Regions from separate parts of the Solibacillus isronensis genome, predicted to be linked through region 2. Evidence: riboswitches for the same ligand, from Rfam matches in the RefSeq annotation. Region 2 holds a riboswitch; each other region holds the start of a gene.

What was found. Region 2 has a riboswitch for lysine ahead of M3166_RS04865 (transporter substrate-binding domain-containing protein). Riboswitches for the same ligand answer to the same signal wherever they lie in the genome.
Region 1: another riboswitch for lysine. It lies ahead of M3166_RS00850 (aspartate kinase); the one in region 2 lies ahead of M3166_RS04865 (transporter substrate-binding domain-containing protein).
Region 3: another riboswitch for lysine. It lies ahead of M3166_RS14080 (amino acid permease); the one in region 2 lies ahead of M3166_RS04865 (transporter substrate-binding domain-containing protein).

Annotation. Positions count from the first base shown of each region.
Region 1 is NZ_JAMBOC010000001.1:177,585-187,873, reverse strand. Features, by position in the region: gene M3166_RS00860 (succinate dehydrogenase cytochrome b558 subunit) at 1-337, opposite strand, end outside; gene M3166_RS00855 (YslB family protein) at 609-1,025, shown strand; gene M3166_RS00850 (aspartate kinase) at 1,121-2,353, opposite strand; lysine riboswitch at 2,440-2,618, opposite strand; gene uvrC (excinuclease ABC subunit UvrC) at 2,651-4,441, opposite strand; gene trxA (thioredoxin) at 4,577-4,891, opposite strand; gene M3166_RS00835 (electron transfer flavoprotein subunit alpha/FixB family protein) at 5,177-6,154, opposite strand; gene M3166_RS00830 (electron transfer flavoprotein subunit beta/FixA family protein) at 6,211-6,984, opposite strand; gene M3166_RS00825 (enoyl-CoA hydratase) at 7,046-7,819, opposite strand; gene M3166_RS00820 (TetR/AcrR family transcriptional regulator) at 7,834-8,415, opposite strand; gene M3166_RS00815 (long-chain-fatty-acid--CoA ligase) at 8,520-10,211, opposite strand.
Region 2 is NZ_JAMBOC010000001.1:942,557-952,845, forward strand. Features, by position in the region: gene M3166_RS04845 (response regulator transcription factor) at 1-638, shown strand, start outside; gene M3166_RS04850 (HAMP domain-containing sensor histidine kinase) at 644-2,038, shown strand; gene M3166_RS04855 (2-oxoglutarate dehydrogenase E1 component) at 2,354-5,161, shown strand; gene odhB (2-oxoglutarate dehydrogenase complex dihydrolipoyllysine-residue succinyltransferase) at 5,255-6,520, shown strand; lysine riboswitch at 6,851-7,038, shown strand; gene M3166_RS04865 (transporter substrate-binding domain-containing protein) at 7,153-7,989, shown strand; gene M3166_RS04870 (amino acid ABC transporter permease) at 8,114-8,860, shown strand; gene M3166_RS04875 (amino acid ABC transporter ATP-binding protein) at 8,862-9,596, shown strand; gene M3166_RS04880 (DUF6501 family protein) at 9,935-10,132, shown strand; gene M3166_RS04885 (toxic anion resistance protein) at 10,179-10,289, opposite strand, start outside.
Region 3 is NZ_JAMBOC010000003.1:50,799-61,087, reverse strand. Features, by position in the region: gene M3166_RS14085 (RNA 2'-phosphotransferase) at 1-571, opposite strand, end outside; gene M3166_RS14080 (amino acid permease) at 829-2,283, opposite strand; lysine riboswitch at 2,376-2,556, opposite strand; gene M3166_RS14075 (CynX/NimT family MFS transporter) at 2,699-3,898, shown strand; gene M3166_RS14070 (restriction endonuclease) at 3,960-4,514, shown strand; gene M3166_RS14065 (nitric oxide synthase oxygenase) at 4,558-5,613, opposite strand; gene M3166_RS14060 (RtcB family protein) at 5,736-6,941, opposite strand; gene M3166_RS14055 (hypothetical protein) at 6,934-7,200, opposite strand; gene M3166_RS14050 (agmatinase family protein) at 7,537-8,505, opposite strand; gene hutI (imidazolonepropionase) at 8,502-9,731, opposite strand; gene hutU (urocanate hydratase) at 9,777-10,289, opposite strand, start outside.

The DNA of each region.
Region 1 (10,289 bases), 760 kb from region 2:
CAATGAAGACTACAAGGAAAATACCTGTGAAACGTTGCAATGCAAACATCCAGTTACGGAATGTGCTGAAACGTCCAGTATTGTATGTTGCAGTGAAAGCAATATACACTCCATAGAATCCGTGGAACATTAATGGAATATAGATAATGATCCATTCCATCGCTAACAATAACGAGTGTGGAAGTAATTCCATAACACCTGTTGCGTTATTGTAAGTTTCTTCACCGCCAACTGCAGTGAAGTTCAGAAATAAGTGGAACACCAAGAACAACCCGACAGGAACTACACCTAATAACGAGTGTAAGCGGCGCCATAAAAATTCACGATCTTTCGACAAAACTGTTACCCCCCTTAGTACTTGAAATACACATGCGCAACGCCTCAAAATTGTAAAAGTTGGGATGTTGACTGCGCATTTCATCATGGTACAATATTATGACATGTCCATTGTACTCTCAACAGATACTAGCGTCAAGGCAACGCAGGATATTTTATAATCATTTTAAAGACGGTTTTACGCTGTTTTAAGAACCGTTTTTTCTGCTTATAACTCATTTCTTCATGAAAGAATGAAAATTATAAGAAAATTTATGAAAGAGGTTTTTTATATGGAAGGGTACAAAATGAAAACGATTCCAACTTTTGGCTACGAAATCATTCGTGACCATCTTCTTCCTTCTATTCTAGGTAAGCATGAAGAAGATGTTTTATATTGGGCAGGTAAAGAAATTGCAAGAAAGTTCCCATTATTTTCAATGGATGAACTCCCTTCCTTTTTTATGGAAGCTGGCTGGGGTCAGTTAGTTCTGGAAAAAGAAACGAAGGACGAACTTCATTACATACTTTTGACAACAGAGGAAGTGCCACTCAATATTGTACAACGTTGCTTCCGTCTTGAAGCTGGCTTTTTAGCAGAGCAGAAACAAAAGCAGCTAGGCTATTTGACGGAATGCTATGAAGAAAAAGATAATGACAAACATGTCGTAAAATTTACGTTAAAATGGGATTTAAAAGAGAAAATTTAGCCTTCAACTTATAATAAACAACTATTGCTGAAGCAGCAAATTTACTCAATAAAAAGCTGGAAATAAGCTACTACAGCTCATTTCCAGCTATTACTTTAAGAAGCGGTTACTTCTTTCATCGCCAAATTGAATTCCTCATGCAGCACATTCGCAGCACGAACCATTTCTTCCTGTGGTACAACGACAGAAACTTTAATTTCCGAAGTGCTGACCATTTTTACAGGAATATGTTCGCGACCTAAGCGTGCAAACATGCGAGCCGCAACCCCCGGATTGGATGCCATCGCAGAACCGATAATAGATACTTTCGCTAAACCTACTTCAAAATCTGCAAAACTAAACCCAAGTGACAATTTACTAGTTTCCAGTACCCGTAAAGCTTCCGCAAACTCATCTTTGGAAATTGTAAAGGAAATGGTCGGCTTCACGCCATCAATGACTGCTTGAACAATAATATCCACATTGATATCATTTTCTGCTAAAACACTAAACACTTCTGCCAATGACGCGGTTTCATAAGAATCATAGCCGATCGTCAAACGAATAATATCCGATTCGTAAGCTACCCCGCGTACAAGTAAGTTTTTCTCCATGTCTACATCCCCTTTAATAAAAGTGCCTTCCACGTCCTGTACGAAAGAGCGTACAATGAGCGATATATTGTATTTTTTGGCAAGTTCAACCGCACGTGGGTGCAAAATTTTAGCCCCTAAATTTGCAAATTCCAACATCTCATCATAAGAAACTTCCGGTAGTTTCCTAGATCCTTTTACAATTTCTGGGTCTGCCGTGAAAATCCCTTCAACTGATGAAAAAATCTCGACACGCTCTGCTTCGAGGGCAACCGCAAGTGCAACTGCTGAAGTTTCAGAACCCCCTTTGCCGAATGTTGAAATATTGTCTGTCCCCGTAACTCCTTGAAAACCTGCTACTACGACGATTTCACCTAATGCCAAATGTTCCTGAATTCGTTTACTATCCACATGATCGATTCGTGCGTTGCCATGTTTTTGATTAGTATGAATACCTGTTTGCCATCCAGCAAGTGACACAGCTTTACCTCCATGCTCCTGAATTGCCATTGCAAGCATTGCACTAGTTATTTGTGTTGCTGAAGAGGCCAGTGCATCCATTTCCCGTTTCGACGGCTCATCGGTAATTTCAGCAGCATATTGTCTCAATTCTCGTCGTATAGCGGGTATTGAAGAAACGACAACGACTAAGTTTATGCCACGTCCTTGCTCTTTTATCACTTTTTTGGCTACCTGTACGATTTTTTCCGGTGTAGTCAATGCCGGACCGCCAAACTTTACTACAACTGTCTCCATTCTTTTCCCTCCTTAAATTGTAAACAAAAAGACGACTTCCCATGTTCATGGAAAGCCGCCGTCAATACAAATAATAATTATAAGTTTTTCAGGATAGCCCTCCAGAACATAAAGCTCTGACAGTTTTACATCTCTTAAATGCAAAACCAGCAAACTGCGCGAACAATACGCACTTCACTTCGGCAGGGTCCCCTTTCGATTGCTGTCAATGGAATTGTTCTTCCTCGAGCAATTTACTGTTGAATACTGCGCCTCTATCTTAGTAAATATTGAATTGTCTTATATATTAGCACACCATTATTCTTTATTCAATGGTGCTTCATGAAAATGCCGATATATGATATCCGCCAGCTTTGCCGGCACACCGGACTCCTGCAGCTGCAATTCGCTTGCCTCGCGGATTTTTTTTACTGATCCAAAATACTTCATGAGTTGCTGTTTCCGCTTCGGACCTACACCTTCAATCCCATCAAGAACTGAAGTGATGGCATTCGTCTGATGTTGCTGACGTAAAAATGTAATCGCAAATCGGTGTACCTCATCTTGAATGCGCTGCAATAAATAGAAACCGTCACTTGTACGCTTTAATGGGACAACTTCCGGAGGCGTACCAAATAATAGCTGGGACGTATTGTGCTTTTCGTCTTTAGCCAATCCTGCTATCGGAATGACTAACCCAAGCTCGTCTTCAATGACTTCACGTGCGACTTCCATTTGTCCTTTTCCTCCGTCGATAAGAATCAGATCAGGCAATGGCAGATTTTCCCGCAGTACACGTGTGTAACGACGTCGAATAACTTCCTGCATCGCACCATAGTCATCATGTTTGGCCGCTTCCCTTGTTTTATATTTCCGGTATTCCTTTTTCGCAGGCTTCCCGTCTATAAAAACAACCATCGCCGAAACCGGATCCGCACCGTGCATATGACTGTTATCAAAAGCCTCTATTCTTAGCGGCAATGGAATTTGCATCGCTTCAGCAAGTGCTTCACAAGCGCCGACTGTCCGCTCTTCTTGACGTTCAATCAATTGGAACTTCTCATGAATGGCGATTTCCGCGTTTTTCATTGCTAGATCAACAAGCTCTTTTTTGGAACCGCGCTTCGGTGTCAGCACCTTCACATCCAGCAGTTTTTGTAAAATTGTTTCGTCAATCGACTTTGGCACAAAAATTTCCTTTGGCAATAAATGATGCGGCTGTTCGTAAAAACGGCCGACGAATGTTAAAAATTCCTCTTCCGGCTCATTATAAATCGGGAAAATCGAGACATCCCGCTCAATGAGTTTGCCTTGACGCACGAAAAACACCTGGACACACATCCAGCCTTTTTCTACTGCATAGCCAAATACATCCCGGTTGCTCAAATCATCCGTGACGATTTTTTGCTTTTCCATAATTTGATCGATATGAGCAATCAAATCCCGGAATTCCTTTGCCCGCTCAAACTCCAGATTTTCGGCAGCATCCATCATTTTTTGCTGAAGGTCTTGTTGTATTTCTTCAACGCCCCCGTTTAAAAACTTCGAAATCTCATCAATCATTTCGTCATACACTTGTTTTTCAATATCTTTTACACACGGTGCCAAACATTGACCTAAGTGATAGTACAGACACACCTGGTTAGGCAGATGTGTACATTTACGAAGCGGATACAATCGGTCCAGTAATTTCCGCGTTTCGTTTGCCGCATAGGCATTCGGATACGGACCGAAATATTTTGCTTTATCCTTCTTCACTTTTCTTGTCGTAATAATACGTGGGTATCGTTCATTCGTTATTTTTATATAAGGATACGTTTTATCATCCGTTAGTTTCACATTATATTTCGGATCATGAAGCTTAATTAGATTCAGCTCCAGTATAAGAGCTTCCAAATCACTTGAAGTCACAATATACTCGAAGTCTTCAATCTCACTAACTAGTCTCGCAGTTTTACCGTCATGACTTCCCGTAAAGTAAGAACGCACTCGATTTTTCAATACTTTAGCCTTACCAACGTAAATAATCGTGCCTTGACGGTCTTTCATAATATAGCAACCTGATTCATTCGGTAGTATTTCTAGTTTTGCTTTAATGATTGCATTCATATTCTCACCTGTCTAATATGTCCTTTCCTATAGTTTAACTGATTAAGGTATAAGAAAAAAGCCGTACACCTTGTATGGCATACGGCTTTCAACATATCAATTATTCCTTGGTCATATGAGTGGCCAGAGGTTTAATTATTTGTTGTCGTTAATGAAATCAATTAACGCTTCTTTTGGCATGAAGCCAGCAGTTTTTGCTTTTACTTCACCATCTACGAATAATAGTAATGAAGGAATTGACATGATTTGGTATTCTGCAGCAGTAACTTGGTTGTTATCAACATCCACTTTCACGATTTTAACATCGTTACCGATTTCTGTATCTAATTCTTCAAGAACTGGAGCGATCATTTTACATGGTCCGCACCAAGTAGCCCAAAAGTCTACTAAAACTGTGCCGTTTGAAATTTCTTGTGGGAAAGTTTGATCTGTCGCGTGTACAATTGCCATATTAAATAGCCTCCTTAAATAACATATGGTTGTAGTATAGCATGTTTTCCCAATTAAACAGTAGTAAAATGCTTGGGAATATAAATACACCTCAAATTTAGCGGTTGTATCTGATGCCGTATAGATACTTATTAGCATTTTTTGAGGTTATAAGAATACTTATACCCTTTATTTAAACATTTTAAAGCTTTATACGAAATCCATCACCATTCGCACCATCCATACCACAGCACTTTGGAAATTAAAAAGGGCTCCCTTCAAAAGAAGGAAGCCCTTAATCGCTTTTTATGCATTTACTTTAAGTGCTTTAAACTCTTCGATTAACATTGGCACTACTTCGAATAAGTCTCCAACAATACCGTAGTCTGCTACTTTAAAGATATTTGCTTCCGGATCTTTGTTGATCGCAACGATCACTTTTGAGTTCGACATACCAGCTAAATGCTGAATCGCACCAGAAATTCCTGCTGCGATATATAGGTCAGGTGTTACAACTTTACCAGTTTGGCCGATTTGTAATGAGTAATCGCAATATTCAGCGTCACAAGCACCACGAGATGCGCCAACTGCTCCACCTAGTAAATTAGCAAGCTCTTTTAATGGCTCAAAACCTTCTTCAGATTTAACACCACGACCACCTGCAACTACTACTTTCGCTTCTGAAAGGTCTACACCTTCAGTAGATTTGCGCACAACTTCTTTGATGATTGTACGTAAATTTGTAATATCAACTGATACTGATGATACTTCACCAGTACGAGAATCGTCTTTTACTAATGGTGGAATATTGTTTGGACGGATTGTCGCAAAAATAATACCATCTTTGATTTTTACTTTTTCAAATGCTTTACCAGAATAGATTGGGCGGACGAATACTGTATCATCGCCAGCACCCTGAATTTCCGTAACATCTGAAATTAAACCGGATTGTAAACGTGAAGCAATTTTTGGTGATAAGTCTTTACCTAATGAAGTATGACCGAAAACGATTGCTTCTGGATTTTCTTGTTCTATTACTGCTAAAATTGCTTGGCTGTATCCGTCAGATGTATAGTTTTTCAAGTGCGGATGTTCTACTGTAATAACACGACTCGCTCCATATGCGATTAATTCCTGCGTTAACCCAGCTACTGCATCCCCTACTAATAAACCTACTACTTCACCGCCGTCAGCGATTTGTAAACCTGCTGCAATTGCTTCGAATGAAACGTTACGTAAGCTCCCTTCTCGAACCTCACCTAACACTAAAACTTTCTTTGACATAGAATATCCCTCCATTACCATCTTCGTAAAAATTTCCGTACTCTAGTTGACTTCTATTAGACTACTTTTGCTTCGTTATGAAGTAAGTTTACTAATTCTTTTACCTGTGCAGAAAGGTCGCCTTCTAATACACGACCAGCCGCTTTTTGTGGCGGTAAGTAAATTTCAACTGTTTCTACTTTTACTTTAACATCGTCTTCATCGATATCTAAATCATCCAATTCCAGTTCTGCAAGCGGTTTTTTCTTCGCTTTCATAATACCTGGTAAAGATGGGTAACGTGGCTCGTTTAAACCTTGTTGAGCTGTTACTAATAATGGTAAAGATGTTTCTAATACTTCAGCGTCCCCTTCGATATCACGCACAATCTTAACGTTCGTGCCGTCGATTTCCAATGAAGTAATTGTTGTTACGTAGTTAATGCCCAGCAGGTCTGCTAAGCGCGGGCCAACTTGTCCTGAACCACCATCGATCGCTACATTTCCTGCTAAAATTAAATCTGCTTCTTTGTCTTTTAAATATTCCGCTAAAATATAAGCTGAAGAATACTGGTCAAGCTCATCTAAATCATCTTCTGTATTAATCAATACCGCTTCATCGGCACCCATTGCTAAAGCTGTACGTAATTGCTTTTCTGCATCTTCGCCACCGATTGTCACAACTGTTACTTTACCGCCTAATGCGTCGCGCTTTTGAATTGCTTCTTCAATTGCGTACTCATCATATGGGTTGATGATGAATTCTGCACCATCTTCTTGAATTTTACCGCCGGATACGACGATTTTTTCTTCTGTGTCAAAAGTACGCTTTACTAATACAAAAATATTCATAATCTAGACCTCCTAAAAGCTTTTTAATTTTAATCCCGAAAAACAGGGAAGAATACATTTTTTATTTGCCAGTAAATACTGGCTCACGTTTTTCAATAAATGCTTGGATTCCTTCTTTAGCATCTTCAGAAACAAATACTTCACCGAAGCTGTTTGCTTCAGCATTTACTCCCTCATAATAAGATGATGGTTTCGAGTAATTCAGCATTTGGATCGCTGCTTTAAGAGCAATTGGTGATTTTTTCGCAATTTTTTGAGCGATTTTCAATGTTTCAGGCATCAGCTCTTCATCGGAAAAAGCACGGTTTGCTAATCCCCATTCAACAGCTTCAGTCCCCGAAATCGGGTCGCTTGTAAACATCATTTCCGCTGCTTTTGCTACACCAACATATCGTGGTAATCGCTGTGTTCCTGCAAATCCTGGTATTAAGCCTAATGAAAGCTCTGGTAAGCCTAATTTTGCCGATGCAGTTACAAAGCGCATATGGCATCCCATTGCAAGTTCCAAGCCGCCGCCTAATGCTGCACCGTGGATCGCGGCAATAACCGGTTTACTGAATGTTTCGATACGTTCGAAAACATCTTGTCCATTTTTTGCCAACCCAGTAAATGCTTCTCCTGACTGTACGCTCGTAAACTCTTTAATATCCGCACCTGCAGAGAAGAAACGTCCTTCGCCATGCAAGACGATGACACGTACATTTTCATCTTCTTCTACAGCGTCTAAAAGTGCATTCACATCTTGGATTAAGCCTTGTGAAAGTGCATTTGCTGGTGGTCTTGAAATCGTTGCAATTGCGACCCCTTCTTCTACTTTCCAACTTAGAAACTCCATCCTCTACATCCCCTTTATGCTTTAAGTGCGTTTAGCAGTAATTGCTTTACTTTCGGAGCTTGCTCTAATAAATCATATCGATTTTCATTCATTACCCAAGTTGTCGTAATTTCGTCAATTGTACCAAACACCATTTGTCTCGCAATACGAACATCCATCGTCTGGTTGAATTCACCATTTAGCATACCTTCGATTAGAATTTGATCCAGTAAAATTAAGTATTCTTTTAGAATAGAATTAATTTTCAGTCTAATTTCTTTATTCGATTGCCGTAGCTCAAGCTGAGTTACAGTTGCCAAGTGGCGATCACTTGATAGAACATGGAAATGATTTTCGATCATTTTACATAACTTATCTGAAGCAGTTTCCCCACTTTTTATTATAGCCTGTAAATTCTCTACGAAAATACCCATTTTTTCCTGAAATACAGAAATTAAAATATCTTCTTTGTTTTTGAAATATAAGTAGATTGTGCCATCAGCAACTCCAGCTTGTTTTGCTATTTTTGATACTTGGGCTTGATGATAGCCGTTTTCTGCGATAGCAATGACTGCTGCGTCTACTATTTGCATATATTTGGGTTTGTTTCGTTTCAAGCAGATCACCACCAAAAAAAATATGAAAACATGAATGACCATTCATTCATGTTTTCATATTATAGTTTGTTCTGCATTCTGTCAATAGTTTGCTAAACAATTAATTATTTTGCTTCTTGTTGTGCCATTTTCTGTTTTTCTTCTTCAATAAGCGTACGACGTAAAATTTTCCCGACTGCTGTTTTCGGCAGCTCTTGACGGAATTCATAGATACGAGGCACTTTATAAGCAGCTAGGTTTTTACGGCAATACTCGTTCAGCTCTTTTTCTGTAACAGTTTTACCCTCTTTAAGAACAATATATGCCTTTACGGTTTCTCCACGATACGGATCCGGTATACCGGCTACGACACATTCCTGAATCGCCTCATGCTCATACAGCACTTCTTCTACTTCACGCGGATAAATATTAAATCCGCCTGCAATAATCATATCCTTTTTGCGGTCAACAACATAGAAATAACCCTTTTCATCCATATAACCTAAATCACCCGTTAAAAACCAGCCATCTGCAAATGTCATTGCTGTTTCTTCAGGACGATTCCAGTAGCCCTTCATAACTTGTGGTCCTTTTACCGCTATTTCACCAATTTCTCCTACAGGCAATACTTCTGCTTCACCTGAACGTAAAATAACCGCTTCTGTATTCGGCCAAGGTAAACCGATCGAACCGTTGATACGATGGTCCCAAATTGGATTGGCATGTGTAACCGGAGAAGTTTCGGTTAAACCGTATCCTTCTACTAAACGACCGCCTGTCAATTCTTCAAACTTTTCCTGAACTTCCAGTGGTAATGCAGCAGACCCGCTTAAACACGCTTTAATTGACGATAGATCATATTTTGCTAAATCCGGGTGATTCAACAAGCCAATATACATTGTTGGGGCACCGGGGAATAAAGTTGGTTTTTGTTTATCAATCGTTTTCAACGCTTGCTCTGCATCAAATTTCGGAAGTAATACCATCTTGCCTTGCTGCATGACAGATAAAATTAATACAGTTGTCATACCATATACATGGAAGAATGGAAGTATGCCTAAAATTGTCTCTTCACCTTTTTTACATTTATACATCCATGCATCACACATTAATGTATTTGCAATCAGGTTTTTATGCGTTAACATAACACCTTTCGGGTAACCTGTTGTCCCGCCAGTGTATTGCAATAATGCTAAGTCATTTTCAAAATCAAATTCTTGCTCGATTTTATCGGTTTTGGCCATTTTCATGATTTCCGTAAACAGGTGATTCGTTCCGCTATGTTCCACCCTTACACTAAAACCGTACTGTTTCTTTTGGATGAACGGATACACTAAATTTTTCGGGAATGGCAAATAATCTTTAATTCCTGTAACGATGACATTTTCAATATTTGTCTCATGTAATATTTTCATTGCTCTTGGATATAAAATATCCATTACTAATATTACTTTTGCTCCGGAATCCGCCATCTGATATTGCAGCTCCCGTTCTGTATAAAGCGGATTCGTCTGTACGACAACCCCACCGGCATACATCGTACCATAATAGGCGATGACTGCTTGCGGACAGTTCGGCAGCATAATTGCAACTCGATCCCCCTTCTCCACCCCTAGAGAATGCAGGTAGTTCGCAAACTTCAACGCCGATTCATAAAGCTCTTTGTACGTAAGCTCGCGCCCCATGAAGTGTATTGCCACTTTATTAGGCATTGACTCAAATGCTTGTGTTAAAAACTGGTGTACAGGAATTTCCGGCAGCTCAATAGAATGTGGTACTTCCTTCGGATAGCTTGCCAACCAAACCTTTTCTGTCATAAAACTCCTCCCCTTCGATAAAGCTTTACTTGTTTACATCATTATAATGAAAATTGGAAATGGTTTCAAACTATTTTC
Region 2 (10,289 bases):
AAAATATTGCACGTTTCCTTGAACTGGAGCTTAAGCACGAGCGATTTGAGACGGTTGTTGCATATGATGGGAGAACGGGTCTGGAATTGGCTGAAAGTGAACTATTCGACTGTATTTTGCTCGATGTCATGCTGCCTCAATTAAACGGGATTGAAGTATGCAGACGAATACGGAAAACAAGCGATGTACCGATTCTGTTAATTACTGCACGTGATGAAGTAATGGACCGCGTTTCAGGGTTGGATGCGGGAGCAGATGATTATATCGTGAAGCCGTTTGCGATAGAAGAACTACTAGCCCGGATCCGTTCGATTTTGAGAAGAGTCCAGCATACTCAAAAATCTAAACAACTCATTGTAAGGGATTTAGAAATCGATGTGCATGCATATGAAGTAATATTTGAAAATAATAAAATCGAGCTGACAAGAAAAGAATTCGATTTACTGAAGCTGCTTGTGGAGAACAGAAACCATGTATGTACACGTGAACGTATTTTAGAGACAGTTTGGGGATTCGATTCAGAGGTAGAAACTAATGTAGTTGATGTATATATTCGCCATTTACGTTCAAAACTGCAAACAGAAAATACTCCGTACATTGAAACAGTACGTGGTGTTGGATATGTGATACGCGGGTGAGGATGATGAAAAACAAATTACTGAACCTTTCATTAAAATCAAAGTGGATGCTTGCAGTCGGTGTAACGATTTTTGTAAGCTATGCCCTTATTTCTGTTGTGCTGTATATCGCATTGCAAACATGGCTTATTCATAATGAAGAAAAAAATGCATTGCGAACGGTTGATGATATGACAACATACTTTGAATCACAAGGTAACACTGTTACAGTACAGGCACTCCAAAACAACACCGCATTGATGAAGGCCATTTTAAATCAAGAACAAACGGTACGTGTATTTAATCTGGATGGTATTGAGGTAATGCGTATCAATGATGCTGCGCCGGCAGCACAACTGCCAAAAAATCAAAATTATTTTTCAACTGTTATTGAAAAGCAGATGATTTCAGGATCTGAAAGCTATGTCATCCACAGAGTCGTTCAAATCGGACAATTTCAAGGGGTTATGCAGCTGATTCACCCATTAGCAGCATTTCAATCGATGATGAATTATATTTTGACAACAATTTTTATTATTGGTTTCGGTGCCATTTTATTTTCGGTTGTGATCAGCTATTACCTGGCGAATATGCTAATGAAACCGCTTGTCCAATTACGGGACGCAATGAGTTTTGTTAGAAAAAACGGGTTTACTGCACAGCCTAACTTTGATTATTCGGCAAAAGATGAGATTGGCGATTTACTTCATATGTATCGTACTTTAATGAATGAACTGGAAATATCATTTACAAAACAGCAGCAATTTGTCGCAGACGCCTCGCATGAACTGCGAACACCGATTCAAGTTATTGAAGGTCATTTATCATTAATTAAACGGTGGGGTAAAGATGAACCGGAAGTAATGGAAGAATCGTTAAACACTTCGTTAACCGAAATTGCGCGTATGAGAAAAATGATCGAAGAACTATTGCAATTGGCAAGAAGGGAGCAAGCGGATGAACAGGCTGAGGCTGATATAGAACAAGTATATGAACAGGTAAGAGAAGAATTGTTGCAGCTATATCCTAACACTGAGTTTCGCCTCACTGTTACCGGTGATAAAACGGCTGCTTCCATTACCGAACATGCTTTAGCGCAAATCTTTAGAAATATTTTGAGTAATAGTATACGATATAATAGCAATGTTCCAAAACTTCATGTAACAATTGATTATAATGAATTACAGTCGCAGATTTCAGTTACGTTAGAAGACAATGGCATCGGTATTTCTGAACAACAATTACCACATATTTTCGACCGGTTTTACCGGGCGGATGCATCCCGAACTAATAAAGTTGCAGGTACTGGACTAGGGTTAAGTATTACGAAGATGCTTGCAGATAAATATGAAGTGAAAATTGATGTCGAAAGTAAATTACAGAAAGGTACCTTTTTTTACCTTAAACTTCTTAAAAAATGAATAATTTTTCTCAATCTAATTACTATTTCAATAGTTCACGAAAAAAATTGCTTAATTTGATAAAAAGAGTTGTATTTTTTGTGAAGAGTAGTAAGATTGAGATGGAAAAAATGTTCTTCCGCCGTTTATAAATGTGCTTTTAGTCCATGTGGAAGAATGATAAAATATTATTTGCTTTGTTTTGGTAGATAAAAAGAGGGTACTTACTTTATCTACATACAAAAGAAGGTAATTTTTGTATTGTGATATACAATATTATACCTTTTTAAGTAAATTATTGGAACAGCCATAAGGCAAAATTTGGAGGTTATTTTCATGTCGAACAATGTATTACCTGCAGGTTCTCCATGGTCAGCGTTTTCTGGTCCTAACTTAGGTTACGTATTAGAGCAGTATGACTTATTCCTGCAATCTCCTGAAGAAGTGGAACCGGAACTAGTAGAATTATTCCAAGCTTACGGTGGTCCTGTATTTGCAGATGGTCAACAACCGGTTGCAACAGCAGCAGTAACAGGTACTGGAGACTACAAAAAAGTATTAGCAGCAGTTAAGCTGGCTGAATCAATTCGTGAATACGGCCATTTAGCAGCAGATTTATACCCATTAAAAAATCGTCAATTAGATACTTCACGCATTGAAGAAAGCGTATTCAATTTAACAGCAGCAGATTTACAAGCTATCCCTGCATCAGTATTTTTTGCAAATGTTCCTGCAGGTGTTACAAACGGTAAGGAAGCAATTGATTATTTGAAATCTGTTTACACAGATAAAATAGGTGTGGAAGTTGCACATTTACAAAATGCGGAAGAACGTGCTTGGATCGAAGCTCAAGTTGAAGGCGGAACTTTCAAAACAACGTTATCTGCCGAAGAAAAGAAAGCAGTATTAGAGCGTTTAACACGCATTGAAAACTTTGAAAAATTCATTCATAAAACATTTGTTGGTCAAAAACGTTTCTCTGGAGAAGGTTTAGACACTCAAATCATTTTATTAGACGAAATTATCAAATCTTCAGAAGCTAAAGGTGTAAAAAACGTTCGAATCGGTATGGCACACCGTGGTCGTTTAAACGTATTAACTCACGTATTAAAAAAACCATACGATATGATGTTCTCTGATTTCGCCCATGTTTCTAACGACCTTTTCTTCCCTGAAGATGGTAAATTAGAAATTACAAAAGGCTGGACTGGCGACGTGAAATATCATATGGGTGCATCTTACACTCATGATTCTGGATTGAACGTTAAATTAGCTTACAACCCGTCTCACTTAGAAGTAGGAAATCCGCTTGTAATCGGTTCTGTACGTGCAGCACAAGATGATGTATCAGCAGCTGGTGTTGCGAAACATGATCCATCAAATGCATTCGGTATCATCCTGCATGGTGACGCGGCATTCGCTGGTCAAGGGATTGTAACTGAAGGCTTCAACTTCTCTCAAACAGAAGGATTCAAAACAGGTGGTACAGTTCAAATTATCGCGAACAACATGATCGGTTTCACAACTGAGTTACATGATTCACGTTCATCTAATTATTCATCTGACCCTGCAAAAGGCTATGATATTCCGGTTATTCATGTAAACGCTGACAGCCCTGAAACAGTGGCAGCTGTTGGTCGCTTTGTTGCGGAATACCGTGCGAAGTTCAAAAAGGATATCGTAATCGACTTAATCGGTTACCGCCGATACGGTCATAACGAAACAGATGATCCGACTGTTACAAACCCTGAAACATACAAATTAGTTGCAAAACATGAGCCGATTCGTGCATTGTATGGTGCAGAATTAGCAGAAGCGGGTGTTTTATCTGCTGATGAAGTAAAAGCTTTAGATACTGCTATTTATGCGGAAATGCAAGCTGCGTATGATCATGTAAAAGAAATGGCTGAAAAAGACGAGCATGTAACGCCTAATATGCCGGAAGAACTAAAAATCGAATTCCCTGAAATCGATACTAAAGTAGATGCTGAGCGTCTGGCTAAAGTAAATGAAGATTTACTTGTGTTTGCAGATGGTTTTGAACCGCAAAACAAGTTAGGTAAAATTTTAGCAAAACGCCGTGATGCATTCGCAGATGGTAAAATTGACTGGGGTCATGCTGAAACATTAGCATATGCAACAATCACACAAGATGGCACACCAGTTCGTTTCACTGGTCAGGATGCACAGCGTGGTACGTTCTCTCAACGTCACTTAGTATTACATGATAAAAACAATGGTTCTGAATTCACACCATTACATCACATTGAAGGTGCAAAAGCATCATTCTCAGTTTATAACTCACCACTTACAGAAGCAGGTGTAGTAGGTTTTGAATACGGGTACAATTTAGAAAACCAAAATGTATTATCAGTATGGGAAGCACAATTCGGTGACTTTGCAAACATGGCGCAAGTAATGTTTGATAACTTCATCTCAAGTGCCCGCGCTAAATGGGGTCAAAAATCTGGATTCGTACTTCTTTTACCACATGGTTATGAAGGTCAAGGTCCGGAACACTCATCAAGCCGTATGGAACGATTCCTGCAATTATCTGCAGAAAATAACTGGTTCGTAGCAAACTGTTCAAATGCAGGCAACTACTACCACTTATTACGACGTCAAGCGGCATTACTAGGTACAGAAGGTGTACGTCCATTAGTAGTGGTTTCTCCAAAATCACTTTTACGTCACCCACTTGCTGCAGCTACTGCTGAACAACTTGCAACTGGTCGCTTCCAGGAAGTAATCGAGCAAGAAGGTTTAGGCAAAAACAAAGAAGCGGTTGAAAAAGTAGTACTTGGTACTGGTAAAGTAATGATCGATTTAGCAGAACGCGTGAAAGACGGCGAAGGGCTTGATCACTTACACATCATCCGTGTTGAACAAATTTATCCATTCCCTGCACAACAAGTGAAAGATATTATCGCTCGTTTCCCGAATGTTAAAGAAATCGTTTGGGTACAGGAAGAACCGAAAAACCAAGGTTCATGGACATATGTTCTTGAAACATTATATGATATAGCAGAAGGCAAAAAAGTGCGCTATGTAGGACGTCCTGCAATGAGCTCAACTTCTGAAGGCGATGGCGATTCACATAAAGCAGCACAAGCTAAATTAGTGAACGAAGCACTTGAAAAGTAATAAATGATTTGTTTAAAAAGAGCTGCTTCTATTTAAAATAGAAGTGGCTTGCTATACAATGAATGTGTAGCGTAATTAAAGGAGGATATGAACGTGGCTGAAATTAAAGTCCCTGAATTAGCAGAATCAATTACTGAAGGTACAATTGCCCAGTGGGTGAAAAAAGTTGGAGATCGCGTAGAAAAAGGCGAATTCATCGTTGAGTTAGAAACTGATAAAGTTAATGCTGAAATCATCTCTGAAGAAGCAGGCGTTTTAAAACAAATTTTAGCTGAAGAAGGCGATACTGTATTAGTAGGACAAGTAATCGCAGTAGTTGAAGCAGGCGAAGGCGCAGCACCTGCACCAGCTGCTAAAGAAGAAACACCAGCAGCAGCTCCGGCTCCAGCAAAAGAAGAAGCTCCTAAAGCAGCAGCACCTGCACCAGTTGCAGTTGAAGAAACTTCAGGTGAGCGTGTAATCGCTTCACCGGCAGCTCGTAAATTAGCTCGTGAAAAAGGTATCGACTTAGCAGCAATCTCACCTGTTGACCCACAAGGTCGCGTACGTGTACAAGACGTTGCAGCACACGGTACAGCACCAGCAGCTCCTGCAGCATCAGCTGCCCAAGCTCCAGCAGCAGGTAATGGTCCAATGATCTTCACACCAGCAGCTGATACAGACCGTGTAACAGTTGAAAAAATGAGCCGCCGTCGTCAAACAATTGCAAAACGTTTATTAGAAGTAAAACAATCAACTGCAATGTTAACTACTTTCAATGAAATTGATATGACGAACATTATGGCATTACGTAAGCGTAAACAAGATGAGTTCGTGAAAGCTAACGATATTAAATTAGGCTTCATGTCATTCTTCACAAAAGCTGTAGTAGCAGCATTAAAGAAATATCCATATGTAAATGCACAAATTAACGGTGATGAAATTCACTTAAACAACTTCTTCGATATCGGTATTGCTGTATCAACAGAAGAAGGTTTAGTAGTACCGGTTGTTCGTGATGCAAACGCTAAAAACTTCGCTGAAATCGAGAAAAACATTGCGGAATTAGCTGGTAAAGCACGCGACAAAAAATTAGGCTTAAACGACATGGCTGGCGGATCATTCACAATCACTAACGGTGGTGTGTTCGGTTCATTAATGTCAACACCAATCATGAATGGTACTCAAGCTGGTATTTTAGGTATGCACTCAATCGTAAACCGTCCAGTAGCTGTTAATGGGGAAGTTCAAATTCGTCCAATGATGTATGTAGCATTATCTTACGACCACCGTATCATCGATGGTAAAGATTCTGTTGGCTTCTTAAAAACAGTAAAAGAAATGATCGAAAACCCAGAAGATTTATTATTAAATTCTTAATAGTATTTTCTATGCTAATGCGCGATATTCTGTATATTGCGCATTAGCTTTTTTGTTAAGGAAACTATAGAATATTGCATTGTAGATAACGTAAAAATATAGTTTTATCCACGTCTAGGCTAAAGCGCCAACTCCTCGCACCATTAGGTCCCTCCGTGCAAAAGTGGTGGAGCGTTTACTTTTGCGCCGGGCCCTCCAATGTATGTCAGAGTTGAACGGGCGCTTTAGCGCATTTATTCTTACAGTGAAATTTCAGAAAAATGAGTGTTGACGGAAATGTCGCAATAATGTAATATAAACATATCAATTTCATATTAAAACCTCACACTCTCGTGAGGTAGAGGCGCGATACTTAACAGTTTTATATGGAGCCATGAGCTGGCTGTGAGATATAAGAGAAGGAAATATCGCCGAAGTGTTGTAAATGCTCAATTATACAATGCTGGGTCTGCAGTGAATAATTGCAGAACTGTCTCAATCATCTATATCCCTGATGGTTGAGTTGTGCTATCTCAAAATGGGAACTGTAGAGGATTCGGGCTAATTATAATTTAAACGACCTAAAGTTCTTCTTTTAGGTCGTTTTTTGTATATTTGGCGCCCGAAATTTAACAAATAAGGAGAGATTTTCTATGAAAAAGAGACTATTAATTTTATTGACTGCCATGACAATGCTATTGCTAGCAGCTTGTGGTACAAGCGATGAAGGTACTACAAGCGGTTCAGATTCAGACAAAAAAGTTATTAAAATCGGTATGGAAGCAGCGTATGCGCCTTTTAACTGGTCACAAAAAGATGATGCCAATGGCGGAGTTCAAATTGCAGGTTCAAAGGAATACGCAGCAGGCTATGATGTGGAAATTGCAAAAAAAATTGCAGAAGGTCTGGACATGGAATTACAAATTGTTAAAACAGACTGGGATGGCTTGATTCCATCATTACAATCAGGTGCCATTGATCTAGTAATTGCTGGTATGTCACCAATGCCTGAACGTAAGGAAGTAATTGATTTCACGGAGAACTATTATACAAGTGACTATGTCATTGTTGTAAAAGAAGACGGCCCATATGCAAATGCAACTTCATTATCTGACTTTGCAGATGCAAAAATTACAGGTCAGCAAGCGACAACACATTATGATGTAATCGATCAAATCGAAGGTGTTCAAAAACAAGTAGCGGCAACTGATTTTGGTGCAATGCGCGTGCAATTACAGTCAGGCGCAATCGATGGATACGTTTCAGAACGTCCAGAAGGTATCTCAGCTGAAATGGCTCTGAACAATATTAAATACATCGTACCTGAACCAAACTTCGAAGCAGACGAAGCCTCAACAGCTGTAGCAGTAGGTTTGAAAAAGGGTTCAGATTTACGTGAACAAATTAACAAAGTTTTAGCTGAAATTTCGGATGAAGAGCGTCAACAATTAATGGAAGACGCAATTGCAAATCAACCAGCAGCACAATAATCGTGTAGCATTAACAGTTTTAATGAGGTTGTCTTGCCGGCAAACGGAAGACAACCTTTTTCTATTAAAATTATGATTTCATACATAAATAGTAGAAACAAAGAAAGAAATGGAGGACAAGGCGATGGCATTTTTAGAATCATCATGGAACTTGTTTACGAACAACTGGGATTTATTTGTACGTGGAGCTTGGACTGCACTTCTGTTGGCAATTATCGGGACAATTTGTGGAACACTGATCGGATTTTTCATTGGAATTATGCACACAATTCCACAACGCAAAAAAAATATTAAATCAGCTATTCTGAAAGTCTTTAACTTTATTTTAACGGCTTATGTGGAAATTTTCAGGGGCACGCCAATGATGGTACAGGCGATGGTCGTATTTTATGGTCTTGTCTACTTAGGGATCGATATTGACCGCTTTCTAGCAGCTTCTATCGTTATTAGTTTAAACACAGGAGCCTACATGGCCGAGTATGTGCGTGGTGGTATCGTATCAATTGATAAAGGCCAATTCGAGGCTGCACAAGCGATTGGAATGAATCACCTGCAAACGATGATTCATATTGTTCTGCCGCAAGTAGCACGCAATATTTTACCTGCAACGGGGAATCAGTTCGTTATGAATATTAAAGATTCATCTGTATTAAGTGTTATTTCGGTAGTGGAACTGTTCTTTACTGCTAATTCGATTGCGGGCAGTAACTATAAATATATTGAAGCGTTCTTTATCGCGACGGTATTATACTTTATTATGACATTTACTGTAACTCGTTTCTTACTATTATTCGAGAAAAAGATGGACGGACCTTCCTCGTATAAAGTGGAGCTCATTACAGGCAACAAGCTAGATAAGGATGGTGAATAAAATGACAGTTGTAATTGATATTAACCATTTAAATAAAAAATTCGGTGATCATGAAGTATTGAAAGATGTTAATTTCCAAGTAAACAAAGGGGAAGTAGTAACATTGATCGGCTCTTCAGGTTCCGGAAAATCAACACTTTTACGCTGTATTAATTTACTGGAAACACCAACAGCAGGGGAAATAATCTATAATGGTGAAAATATTTTAAATGACGGACATCAAATTGAAAAGTACCGTACGCATTTAGGTATGGTATTCCAGCAGTTCAATTTATTCAATAATTTGGATGTACTAAATAACTGTATTGTTGGCCAAATCAAAGTGCTAAAGCGTTCAAAAGATGAAGCAGAACGGAATGCAATAAAATATTTGGAACTTGTCGGGATGAGCGCCTATAAAAATGCGAAACCGAAACATTTATCCGGTGGACAGAAACAACGTGTCGCAATTGCACGTGCATTAGCGATGGATCCGGATGTAATGCTGTTCGATGAACCGACATCAGCACTTGACCCTGAAATGGTAGGGGAAGTGTTAAAAGTAATGCGCCATCTGGCAGATCAAGGAAATACGATGCTGATCGTTACACATGAAATGGAGTTTGCCAAGGAAGTATCGGACCGGATTGTATTCATGGATAAAGGGGTTATCGTTGAGGAAGGCCCTCCGGAACAATTGCTTGTAAACCCAAAACACGACCGAACAAAAGAGTTCTTGAAACGAACATTACGGTAATAGCAAAAAGCTCGCAGTTAACTGCGAGCTTATTTTCGTGAGTTCCATTCGCTTATTAAAATAAATACAATTGCAAAAGCAATTACAATTGCGAAAAACCACATTGGAATACTACCAAATGCCATACATTCCACCTCTGCTTGTGAGTTTAACATGGAATAGTTGTTCTATCAAATATCGGAAACAGCGATAAATTAAAACTATTTTTATGTGGTTGGTTTCCTTGTATTTATATTAGAAGCAAGAAAAGTTGATTTTTACTACAACGCGCTTTCCACTGGCAGGAAAATCATATAAAATAGGAGAGTATCGATATTAGTTAAAAGTGAGGGAATAACATGCTACATTTAAATTGGAAAGATGCACCGACAATTCGCACGGTAAAATGTGTACATACAGATGCATCGAAATATTTAGTATCAAACGTATTAACAGTAGGCAAAGAATATGAAGTAAAAAACGAAACTGAAGAGTTCATCTTTGTAATCGACAACACAGGTGAAGTTGGCGGTTTCTACAAAGAATACTTCGCTTAAAAATAAAAGGTGTGCGAAAAGTCTTATGGCTTTTCACACACCTTTTTTATTTCTGTTCCAGTATCGTATGCTCGATTTCATGGCGCCTTTCGTCTGTCTGTACGTGCACGCGTAATGTATCCTCAATATCATGCAGCAATTGCATCTGGGTTTGTTT
Region 3 (10,289 bases), on a different contig from region 2:
CCATCTCTGCGAATGGGCCAGTCTGTTCCAGTAATTGGATTTTTGTCACATCTTCATTAAAAATAGCTAACCAATCAGCATACCGCGCTTTAAATTGCTCATATGCGGCAGTCCCTTGCAAAATAATAATTTCCGGCTGAAACTCCTCTACCACTTCTTTAAAAATAAGATTCCCCCGCTCAAAATTAGCTGGATCCTCTTTTTTCGCTACCTTCGCTTCATCGGCTGATTCCAGCTGATATGTATTCAGCGACGTATAAATCAGGGATTCCTGGTGCTCGTTTTCCAGCCAGTTTTCAAACTGTAACGAGCCTTTAAATTCCCGGGGTGCCCCTTTAATTTCACTTAAATAAAGGTCGTGGAAAAGCTCTCTATTCACTAATGACTCTGCAAAAGTCTGCTCGCTTCTGTCTTCCACTTTAAATAACGGTACCGCATGCGAACTTACTAGGAAAATACGTGATTTGTACGGGTTTCCCTTTGTAAGAAACGGTCGATATAACACATCTTTTCTATCTTCCCCTTTTAACCACGGATACACTTTTTTATAGAAACCTTTTGAAATAGGCATGTTTTCACTTCCTTATTCTTCAGTGTTACATAATTTATTTCCAGCATAATAAAATACGGGAATTTTGTTTATTTTATAATAACATTCTTGTATTCATCGTACTCGAAAAATGTTTAATCCTCAATAGCTCTCATTTAATCCTCACTTGAGAATAAATAATCCTCACTTCCCCCTATATATTCCTCACTTGAAAACAAATAATCCTCAATATAAAAAAACGCAATGAAAGCGTACAAGCTCACATTGCGTTTCAGAAATTATTTATTTGTTAAATCGCAGTCCTTTAAAGGAACGATTTTCGTTTTGTGTTTAAATTTGTAGCCAAACCATAAAGCGGCAAACAGTGGTAAGCCGATATATGAAACGACAACACCGTACCAGTCAATTGTTCCGCCCATGAAGGCCATATAGTTTTGACCTAGCACGACAATCATACATAGGGCAAACGCGAATAGCGGACCGAATGGGAAGAATCTGGATACATACGGTAAATCGCTCAATGAATGTCCTTGTGCGACATAGGCACGACGGAATCGGTAATGAGAGATTGCAATGCCTAGCCAAGCGATGAAGCCGGACATACCAGAAGCATTTAATAACCAAATGTATACTACACCGTCTCCGAAAAACGATGCAAGGAATGCTAATGAACCGACTGCCAATGTTGCTAACAGTGCATACATCGGAATACCGCGCGATGTTACTTTCATGAATAGTTTCGGTGCTTTTCCGTCCACCGCTAACTGATAAAGCATACGACTTGCTGCATACAACCCTGAGTTCCCTGCAGATAACATCGCCGTTAAAATGATTGCGTTCATAACAGATGCCGCAAATGCCACACCTAAGTTTTCAAATACTAATGTAAATGGACTTGTCGCAATATCTTCTGATAAAAGACGTGAATCCGTATACGGAATCAGTAAACCAATCGCACCGATTGCGAAAATGTAAAACAGTAAAATACGCCAGAATACTGAACGTACAGCTTTTGGAATATTTTTGGCCGGGTCATCTGTTTCCCCTGCCGTTACACCAAGCATTTCTGTACCTTGGAATGAGAAACCGGCAGCAAGGAAAATACCGAACAATGCAAGGAAACCGCCATTAAATGGGGCGTCGTCTTTAACGAAGTTTGTGAAGCCGACCGGATCGTTCCCGCCTAAAATTCCGAAAATCATTAAGAAGCTGACAATGATGAAGACAATTACTGTCGCGACCTTAATCATCGCAAACCAGTATTCCGCTTCACCAAACGCTTTTACAGAAGCTAAGTTAAATGATAAAACAACTACGATAAATAAAATTGTCCATAAAATTGAAGAACTGTCCGGGAACCAGTATTTCATAATTAACGAAACAGCTGCAATTTCTGCTGCAATTGTAATTGCCCAGTTGTACCAATAGTTCCAGCCAAGCGCAAAGCCTAATGCTGGATCCACAAATTTTGTTGCATACGTACTAAACGAACCGGATGTTGGCATATAGGCAGCCATTTCCCCTAATGAGGTCATTAAGAAATACACCATAACGCCGATCAGTGCATATGCGAGCAATGCCCCGCCAGGACCTGCCTGTGCAATCGCACCACCTGATGCTAAGAATAAACCTGTTCCGATTGTTCCGCCAAGCGAAATCATCGTTACATGGCGACTTTTCAAACTCTTTTTCAACCCGTTATTACCGAGCTGATCTATTTTAATCTCACTCATGAATATAAAACTCCCTTTTTGTTTTGCTTGTGAAATGTAAAAGAAAAACCACCACAAGTTTTTGTGATGGTTATATTTACACCTCATCAAACTTGAAAGATAGCTCAACACATGCTCACACATGTGACAGTTCTGTTCCTTATCGAAAACAGCCCCAGCATTATTTTCAAGAAGAAAAATAACACTTCGGCAACCATTCCTTTCATAAAGCTTCACCGATTCTTCCTAATCTCAGCTATACTAGTCTTAATGATTGCGACCTCTACCTCATACATCTACATGAGGTAATGTTTTATTTAATTGATTAAAAGTCTAACATAACATTTTTTTGATAGCAATGGCTTCATCTTTATTCTGTTTTTTAAGAGTATTCACACTACTCAAATATATATTACTAGTCAAAAGGAGAATTAATATGGACACCGAACAATTAAATCAAAATAGCAAAAAAATACTATCCAACCGAACACTCATCTATTTTATGGTTGCCGTATTTTTATTTGCGACAACATTACGTACACCGATTACATTAATCGGTCCAATTATTTCATTTATTCGTGACGACCTTGGGATTTCGAACTTTCTTGCAGGCTTCTTAACGACTATCCCTTTAATTGCCTTTGCGATCGTTTCACCATTTGCACCGCGTATTGCCCGTAAGTTTGGGATGGAATGGACATTATTTTATTCCGTCATCTTGCTATGTGTAGGGATTTTAATGCGTTCCCTTGGGCTAACGTCTTTACTCGTTTTAGGAACAATATTAATCGGCGTCGCAATTGCATTTGGTAATGTCCTTATCCCTAGTTTTTTTAAATGGAAATTCCCATTACATATTGGCTTATTAACAGGGATTTATTCCGTATCGATGAACATTTCTTCCGGACTTGCTGCGGGCTTCAGTTATCCTATTGCTGCAAGCGCAGGCTGGCAAATTGCAGCAGGTATTACGATTATTTTAGGTATTCTTACATTGCTGATTTGGCTGCCGATTTTGCGCCAGGAAAAAGTGGAATTACATATGCCCTCTTCGCAAACAAAGAAAACGCATATGTGGAAATCACCGCTTGCCTGGGCAGTCGCTGGAGCAATGGGCTTTCAATCGTTTATATTTTACTGTTCGTCTGCGTGGATACCGGAGATTTTCATTAGCCAAGGCCTGGATGCTGCGGCTGCCGGGTGGATGGTATCCGTAATGCAGTTTGCGCAAATTCCGATGACATTTATTATTCCGATTATTGCCGGTAAAATCGCTTCACAACGTCCAATCGTTGTTTTCTTTACGATATGTTACTTAGTCGGTTTTACTGGTGTGTTGATGGAATGGACTAGCCTTGCCGTCGTATGGATGATTTTACTAGGCTTTGCGGGCGGGGCTTCGTTTGGTTTAGTGCTGATGCTGTTTTCATTGCGTACGAAGACAGCCTATGATGCAGCTGAACTTTCCGGGTTCGCACAGTCAATCGGTTATTTCGTTGCCGCAATCGGACCGGTTCTGTTTGGTTATGTTCATGATTTAACTGACAGCTGGTCAATTCCGATTGTACTGTTTATTCTAATTTCTGTTCTGCTATTTTTCGCTTCCTTTATGAGCGCAAACAACCGTACGATATAACCAAACGTATGTACCCTTTTATGATATAATAGCGTTAGTAAATAAAAGGAGTACAGGACTATTGCGTAAAAAGAGAAGACGAAATAAAAAACGCCTCCCGGTCATCCCGCTATTTTTCATCGCATCAGCTGGTGCAGCTGGCTTTTATGTAACGCGGACAGCTGAAGGCATCGGTATTGGAATTGTCGCTTATTTCGTACTATATATCGCGTTTAAAATTTGGCTAAGATCGCTGAAGACGAGGAAGTTACGAAAGTCCGGCATTCGCGAAGTCGATAAAATGACCGGTGAAGATTTCGAGAGATTTTTAGGCGAGTTATTTAAACGCCGCGGATTTAAAGTGAGCTATACCGCAACGAGCGGTGACTACGGTGCCGACCTTATTTTAAAGGACGGAAAAGATATTATTGCGGTCCAGGCAAAACGCTATTCCGGTACGGTCGGTGTAAAAGCGGTTCAGGAAATTATCGGTGCAGTGAAGATGTATGAGGCAACTGAAGCATGGGTTGTTACAAACAGTCATTTTACCCGCCAAGCCGAAAAACTTGCCGACATCAATGACGTTTACTTAATCGATCGTGATGAATTGATTAAGATTATGTTAAATAAAAGGTAAAGAAATAGGTGTGCAGAGGCTTTCGCTTCCTGCACCCCTATTTTTAATATGGCTGTTGCTGGTATAGGTAGTTTGGTTTTTTTATCGTGTTGGCAATCGGCTCATGATACAAATCAGTAGTTGCAGGAGATAATGGCGGTACAAGCCATACCCAGTTTCCCGTTACATCACGGTTGCTTGCATGTTCCTGCTTTTGAAAAAGCTGAAACTGCTGGGCAGCGGTATGATGATCGACAATACTTACACCCGCTTTTTTATATGAATGAAGAACACCAACATTCAGTTCAACAAGTGCACGGTCCTTCCAAAGCGACGCATTCACCGAAGCGTCCAGTCTCATTGCTTCCGCCACTTTCGGGAGGAAATTATAGCGGTACGTATCCGCTAAATTGCGCGCCCCGATCTCCGTTCCCATATACCACCCATTAAACGGCGCTGCCTGAAAATCGGTGCCGGCAATATTAAAACGCATACTCGAAATAATCGGGACTGAATACCATTTCATATTTAAAGGCGAAAAATCATAATCCGGATGGGTAATCGCAACTTCCAGTACATGCTCTTTTGGCATTTCAAAAAACTTTGGCTCCCGGTCGTCCACTTGAATGACAAGCGGTAAAACATCGTAGTTTTTACGTGCGCCTTGCCAGCCGAGACCTTCACATATTTTCGTAAACTCGAGTGAATCGGAATCTCCAATAATTCCATCATCTGTTTCATACCCAGCATAGCGGATTAGCTGATGATTCCAGATGCGTACACGGTTCGGTTCAAACAGTGTAATGGCCGGTCTGATTTTCCCATTGTTGGTCGCAAAATCAATGTGTTTTATTAGCGCATCATAAATTTCAACTTCATTTAATAAATGGCGCTCATCAAACACGTTTAAGCTATTCCAAAACAGGCGTCCGATGCATTTATTGCTGTTGCGCCATGCAACCCGCGCCCCGTACGAAAGCTCATCTGTTGTTAAGGTAAAGTCCGGATGTTGTGCCTCTTCCAACCGTTCTTTCAGCCACTCTTCTGTCTGGTTTGTTTCTTTTTTATATAAAGTAAGGAAATCTATTCGTTCATGCAATACTGCAGTCGTTGTTGCCATCTATTTCATCTCCTTCTAGCCTATATTTTGGCCTCTTAGAAAGGGAAACTCAATGAATCAACAACCGATTAAAACATGTATATTTCATACATGACTAAATTTGTTCATAAAGTGGTTTTTTGTTACCTCTTCCATTTATCACTCGCTTTGAAATTATAAACTGGTATCACGTGTTTCTGGATTGTCACCGTTTCTCCAATTTGCTCGACAATTTCCTGCATCGGCTTATAGGCCATTGGTGCTTCGTCGAGCGTTTCCTCAGTTACCGAAGTTGTCCAAATTCCTTGCATCGTCTGTTTAAAATCATCCATCGACAAGTTTTTCATTGCGGCTGTCCGCGAGTAGATGCGGCCAGCTCCATGTGGGGCGGATTCATTCCAGTCAGAATTCCCTTTTCCGATACAAATAAGAGAACCGTCCCGCATATTCATCGGGATAACGAGCTTTTCATTCTTTGCAGCCCGTACTGCCCCTTTACGCAAAACCATGGCATCCGTATCAATATAATTGTGTACAGAATCAAACTGTTCCGCGAATTCCCACTTCATATGCTCGGCGATTGTATTGGCAATATGCACTCGGTTTTCATGTGCAAAACGCTGTGCCAGTTTCATATCGGCAATATAATCCCGGAACAGATCGCCTTCTAAATAAGCCAAATCCTTTGGTACAACCGGATTTTCGTTCCTATATGCTTTTATCATTTTTTGGATGTCTTTGCTGTTTCCGGCTTCCTTCAGTGCTGCAATTCTTTCAGTTAAATCTTCACGCTGCAATGACTCGAATGCCCGCTTTTGATGCCAGTTTGCAACCTTTGCCCCGACATAGCGCGAGCCCGTATGGATCAATAAATAATGAACTCCCGTCTCGTCTTTTGCCAGCTCAATAAAATGATTGCCGCCACCCAATGTACCTAGCGAGCGTCCTGTATACTCATTTTGCAATCCGCGTGCGATAAAGTTTTCGTTTGCAAAAAGTTCACTATCCTTTATATTTAGCGCATTTTCATGGATTTCGTTGCCACTCGGTACGAAACGTCTGATCGTTGTATCGAGTTCATTAAAATCAATTTTGCCTTTACCGATTTCCGAAACGAGCACCCCACACCCTACATCAACACCGACCAGATTCGGTACAACACGGTCATTCAACTGAATTGTTGTGCCAATTACACAGCCTTTTCCGGCATGATAGTCGGGCATAATCCGTACTTTTGTCCCTTCCATAAACGACTGATTGACGAGTTCATCAATTTGCTGAATCGCCGTTTCCTGTGGTGTGTTCGTATAAATTTTAGCGTTTGTATATTTTCCGTTAATTTCAATCAATGCTGCTCACGCCTTTCTTTTTTAAACTGAGTACACCGAATATAAGAATTGCGACACCAATATAACTACCAAGCAGTAATATTGGAGATCCTTGGTTAACAAACCCGAATGTCATTTCAGATTGAAGCACAACCGTATCCGGTGCGAATTGCGGTTTGTAGAAAAATGTTTGAACTAAACCGATTAACAGTTGTGCGGTGAAATATAGAATATGTAAAAGCAGTGCTCCGATGATTGCAAACAGGAATTTACGTTTCATGCAAGACCTCCCTTTGTGAAAGTAATTGTTTCTATTTACGAATGGGGGCAAGGAATAGTTTCATAATTTTTCCTGTCGGGCAGTTGGCTTTTTTTAAAGCATATTGATTTTCTAATATCGATTCCAAATTTTCGAATATAGAGCCGAAAGTTTCAAATATCTTCTATGAGTTTTCTAATTTACTCCTATAACTTCTAATAGAAAATGACCGGTTTATTAGCAACTCGAGTGCAGATATTAGAAAATCTCTAGAACTTATTAGAAAACCAAATCTCTTTAACAAAAAATGAGCCATTCGAAAAGCGGTTAAACTTTTCAAACAGCCCATTCCCCTCACTATTTCAAATGAACAAATCTCGATACCATCATCGTTAAAAATGCGTACACTCCGGCTTTTACCGTCTGTAATTCACGTGTATCACGATGCGGGTCGACACAGACGAAATCCATGCCTTTTACAATTTCGTATTTCCCTACTTCATACAGCAAATCGAACAGCTCTTCTGTCCGCATGCCTCCTGGTGTAGAAGCAGGAACTCCCGGTGCGTATGCAATATCAAGTACGTCCATATCTACTGTCACATAAACAAGATCTACTTTCTTGGAAAGCTCCTTCATGACATTCGCAATTACAGCCTCCGCGCCACGGCGACGGAAATCCTTTAATGTAATGCGGTTTACACCATAATGATTCGCAGTACGTATTAGACTCGGGGCATTATAAAAACCGTGCAGCCCGATGTTATACACATCTTCACCCTTCACTACACCAGCATCAAGCAGCTGGCGGATTGGTGTACCGTTTGTCGGGCCATCCGATTCCGTTGTCCGTAAATCCAGATGGGTATCGAACTGTAAAATACCGATTCGTTGCCCAGAAGAATTGGCAAATGCTCTCACAACCGGCGCAGTAATCGAATGATCCCCGCCAATTTGTACATAGAAACTCTCAGGACAATCTTTCAATACATCCGTCATCGCCTGTTCAATATTGTCATGACATTGCAAAATATTCGTTCCGTGCATTTTCACATCACCGACATCAGCAACCCGAAATTCCCGCACATCTACATCTTCATCAATTGAATACGTAGTAAACAGATTCCAGCTTTTTCGGAAAAAATCCGGATATTCCGAAGCTGCTGAAGCACTAATTGACGAACGTGACAGTGGTACTCCTGTAATGACCACATCAAAGGAATCTGAAAGCTCCCCATAACTTGGCACAATCCAGTCTTTTACCTTCAAATCTTCAGATTCCACCCGATTCCAAGAAGTTGCCGGACTTACTAGGAACTTGCTCACAGTAAGCTGCCACCTTTCACAACGACGTTTCCTGCTTTAATTACAGTATCGGTATGATTCATCCCGTAGAAATATTGAAGCTGCTTATAATTCGGAACGTCTAGAATCAGTACATCTGCCTGTTTTCCTTTTTCGAGCGTACCGACTTGATCTGCACGTTTTATCGCATGGGCAGCATTGATCGTTGTTGCACAAAGTACTTCTTCCATCGTCATTCCCATGTTCATGCACGCCAAGTTTTGAATGAACGGCAAGCTGATCGTTGGCGACGAACCCGGATTAAAGTCCGTTGAAATGGCTACAGGTACGCCACTATCGACCATTAGGCGGCCTCTTGCATATGGTGCACGTAAAAAGAATGCAGTTCCCGGCAAGAGCACAGCAATCGTACCGGCCTTCGCCATTGCAGCAATCCCTTCATCTGAAGCAACGAGTAAATGCTCTGCGGAAATAGCCCCGACTTCTGCAGCAAGTTCTGCACCTTCATATGGCTCGATTTCATCTGCATGAATTTTCGGTGTCAGCCCGTATGCTTTCCCCGCTTCCAAAATCAAACGGGATTGCGCTGGTGTGAACACTCCTTTTTCACAAAAGACATCATTGAACTCCGCAAGCTCCAGCTCAGCCACTTTAGGAATCATCTGCTCTATGATAATTTTTACGAATTCATCTTCATTGCCCTTAAATTCTTTCGGAACAGCATGTGCACCCATAAAAGTCGAGACAATATCGACAACATGCTCTTCCTGCAGTTTCTTCACAACATAAAGCTGTTTGATTTCGTTTTCAAGATCAAGGCCATAGCCTGATTTTGCTTCAACCGTCGTAACGCCGTGACGCAAAAACTCGTTTAAGTGCTGAACGGTTTTGCTGTATAAATCATCAAAACTCGCTTCACGTGTTTTTGTCGTCGTATAGTGAATCCCGCCACCAGCATTCATAATATCCATGTAGGACCTTCCGGCAAGGCGCATATTCAGCTCATGTTCACGCGTTCCCCCATGCACTAAATGTGTATGGCAGTCCACAAGGCCCGGCATGACAATCTTCCCTCGTGCATCAATTACCTCGGCATCGCTTACTAGATGCGGATATTCCTGTTTTATTTCATCAAGAGGCGCAATCATTGCAATGCGGTCTCCTTCAATTAATACGCTTACCTCTTTTTTCAGGCCGAGCTCGCTCATCTGCTCACGACGGCGAGGTAATTTAACATCACTTTCCATTGTTAATACTTCATTTGCATTATTTATTAAAATAGCCAAAGTTCATCATCCTTTTAGCATCGGCATATTGATACCTTTTTCTTTTGCTGTGCGAACTGCAATGTCATAGCCTGCATCTGCATGGCGTACAACCCCCATACCCGGGTCTGAAATAAGCACGCGATTGATCTTTTCTGCTGCGAGCTTTGTGCCGTCAGCAACAAGTACTTGGCCGGCATGTTGGGAATACCCCATTCCTACACCGCCACCATGATGAATGCTCACCCAGCTCGCACCGCCTGCTGTATTGACGAGCGCATTCAATAACGGCCAGTCTGATACAGCATCTGATCCGTCCTGCATCCCTTCTGTTTCACGGTTTGGTGAAGCGACTGATCCGGAGTCCAAATGGTCACGGCCGAATACAATCGGCGCTTTCAGTTCACCATTTGCGACCATCTCGTTCACGCGCAGTGCAAAGCGGTGGCGGTCACCATACCCCAGCCAGCAAATACGGGCAGGTAAGCCTTGCCATTTCACCATTTTCTGTGCCATATCAATCCAGTTTACTAATGCTGT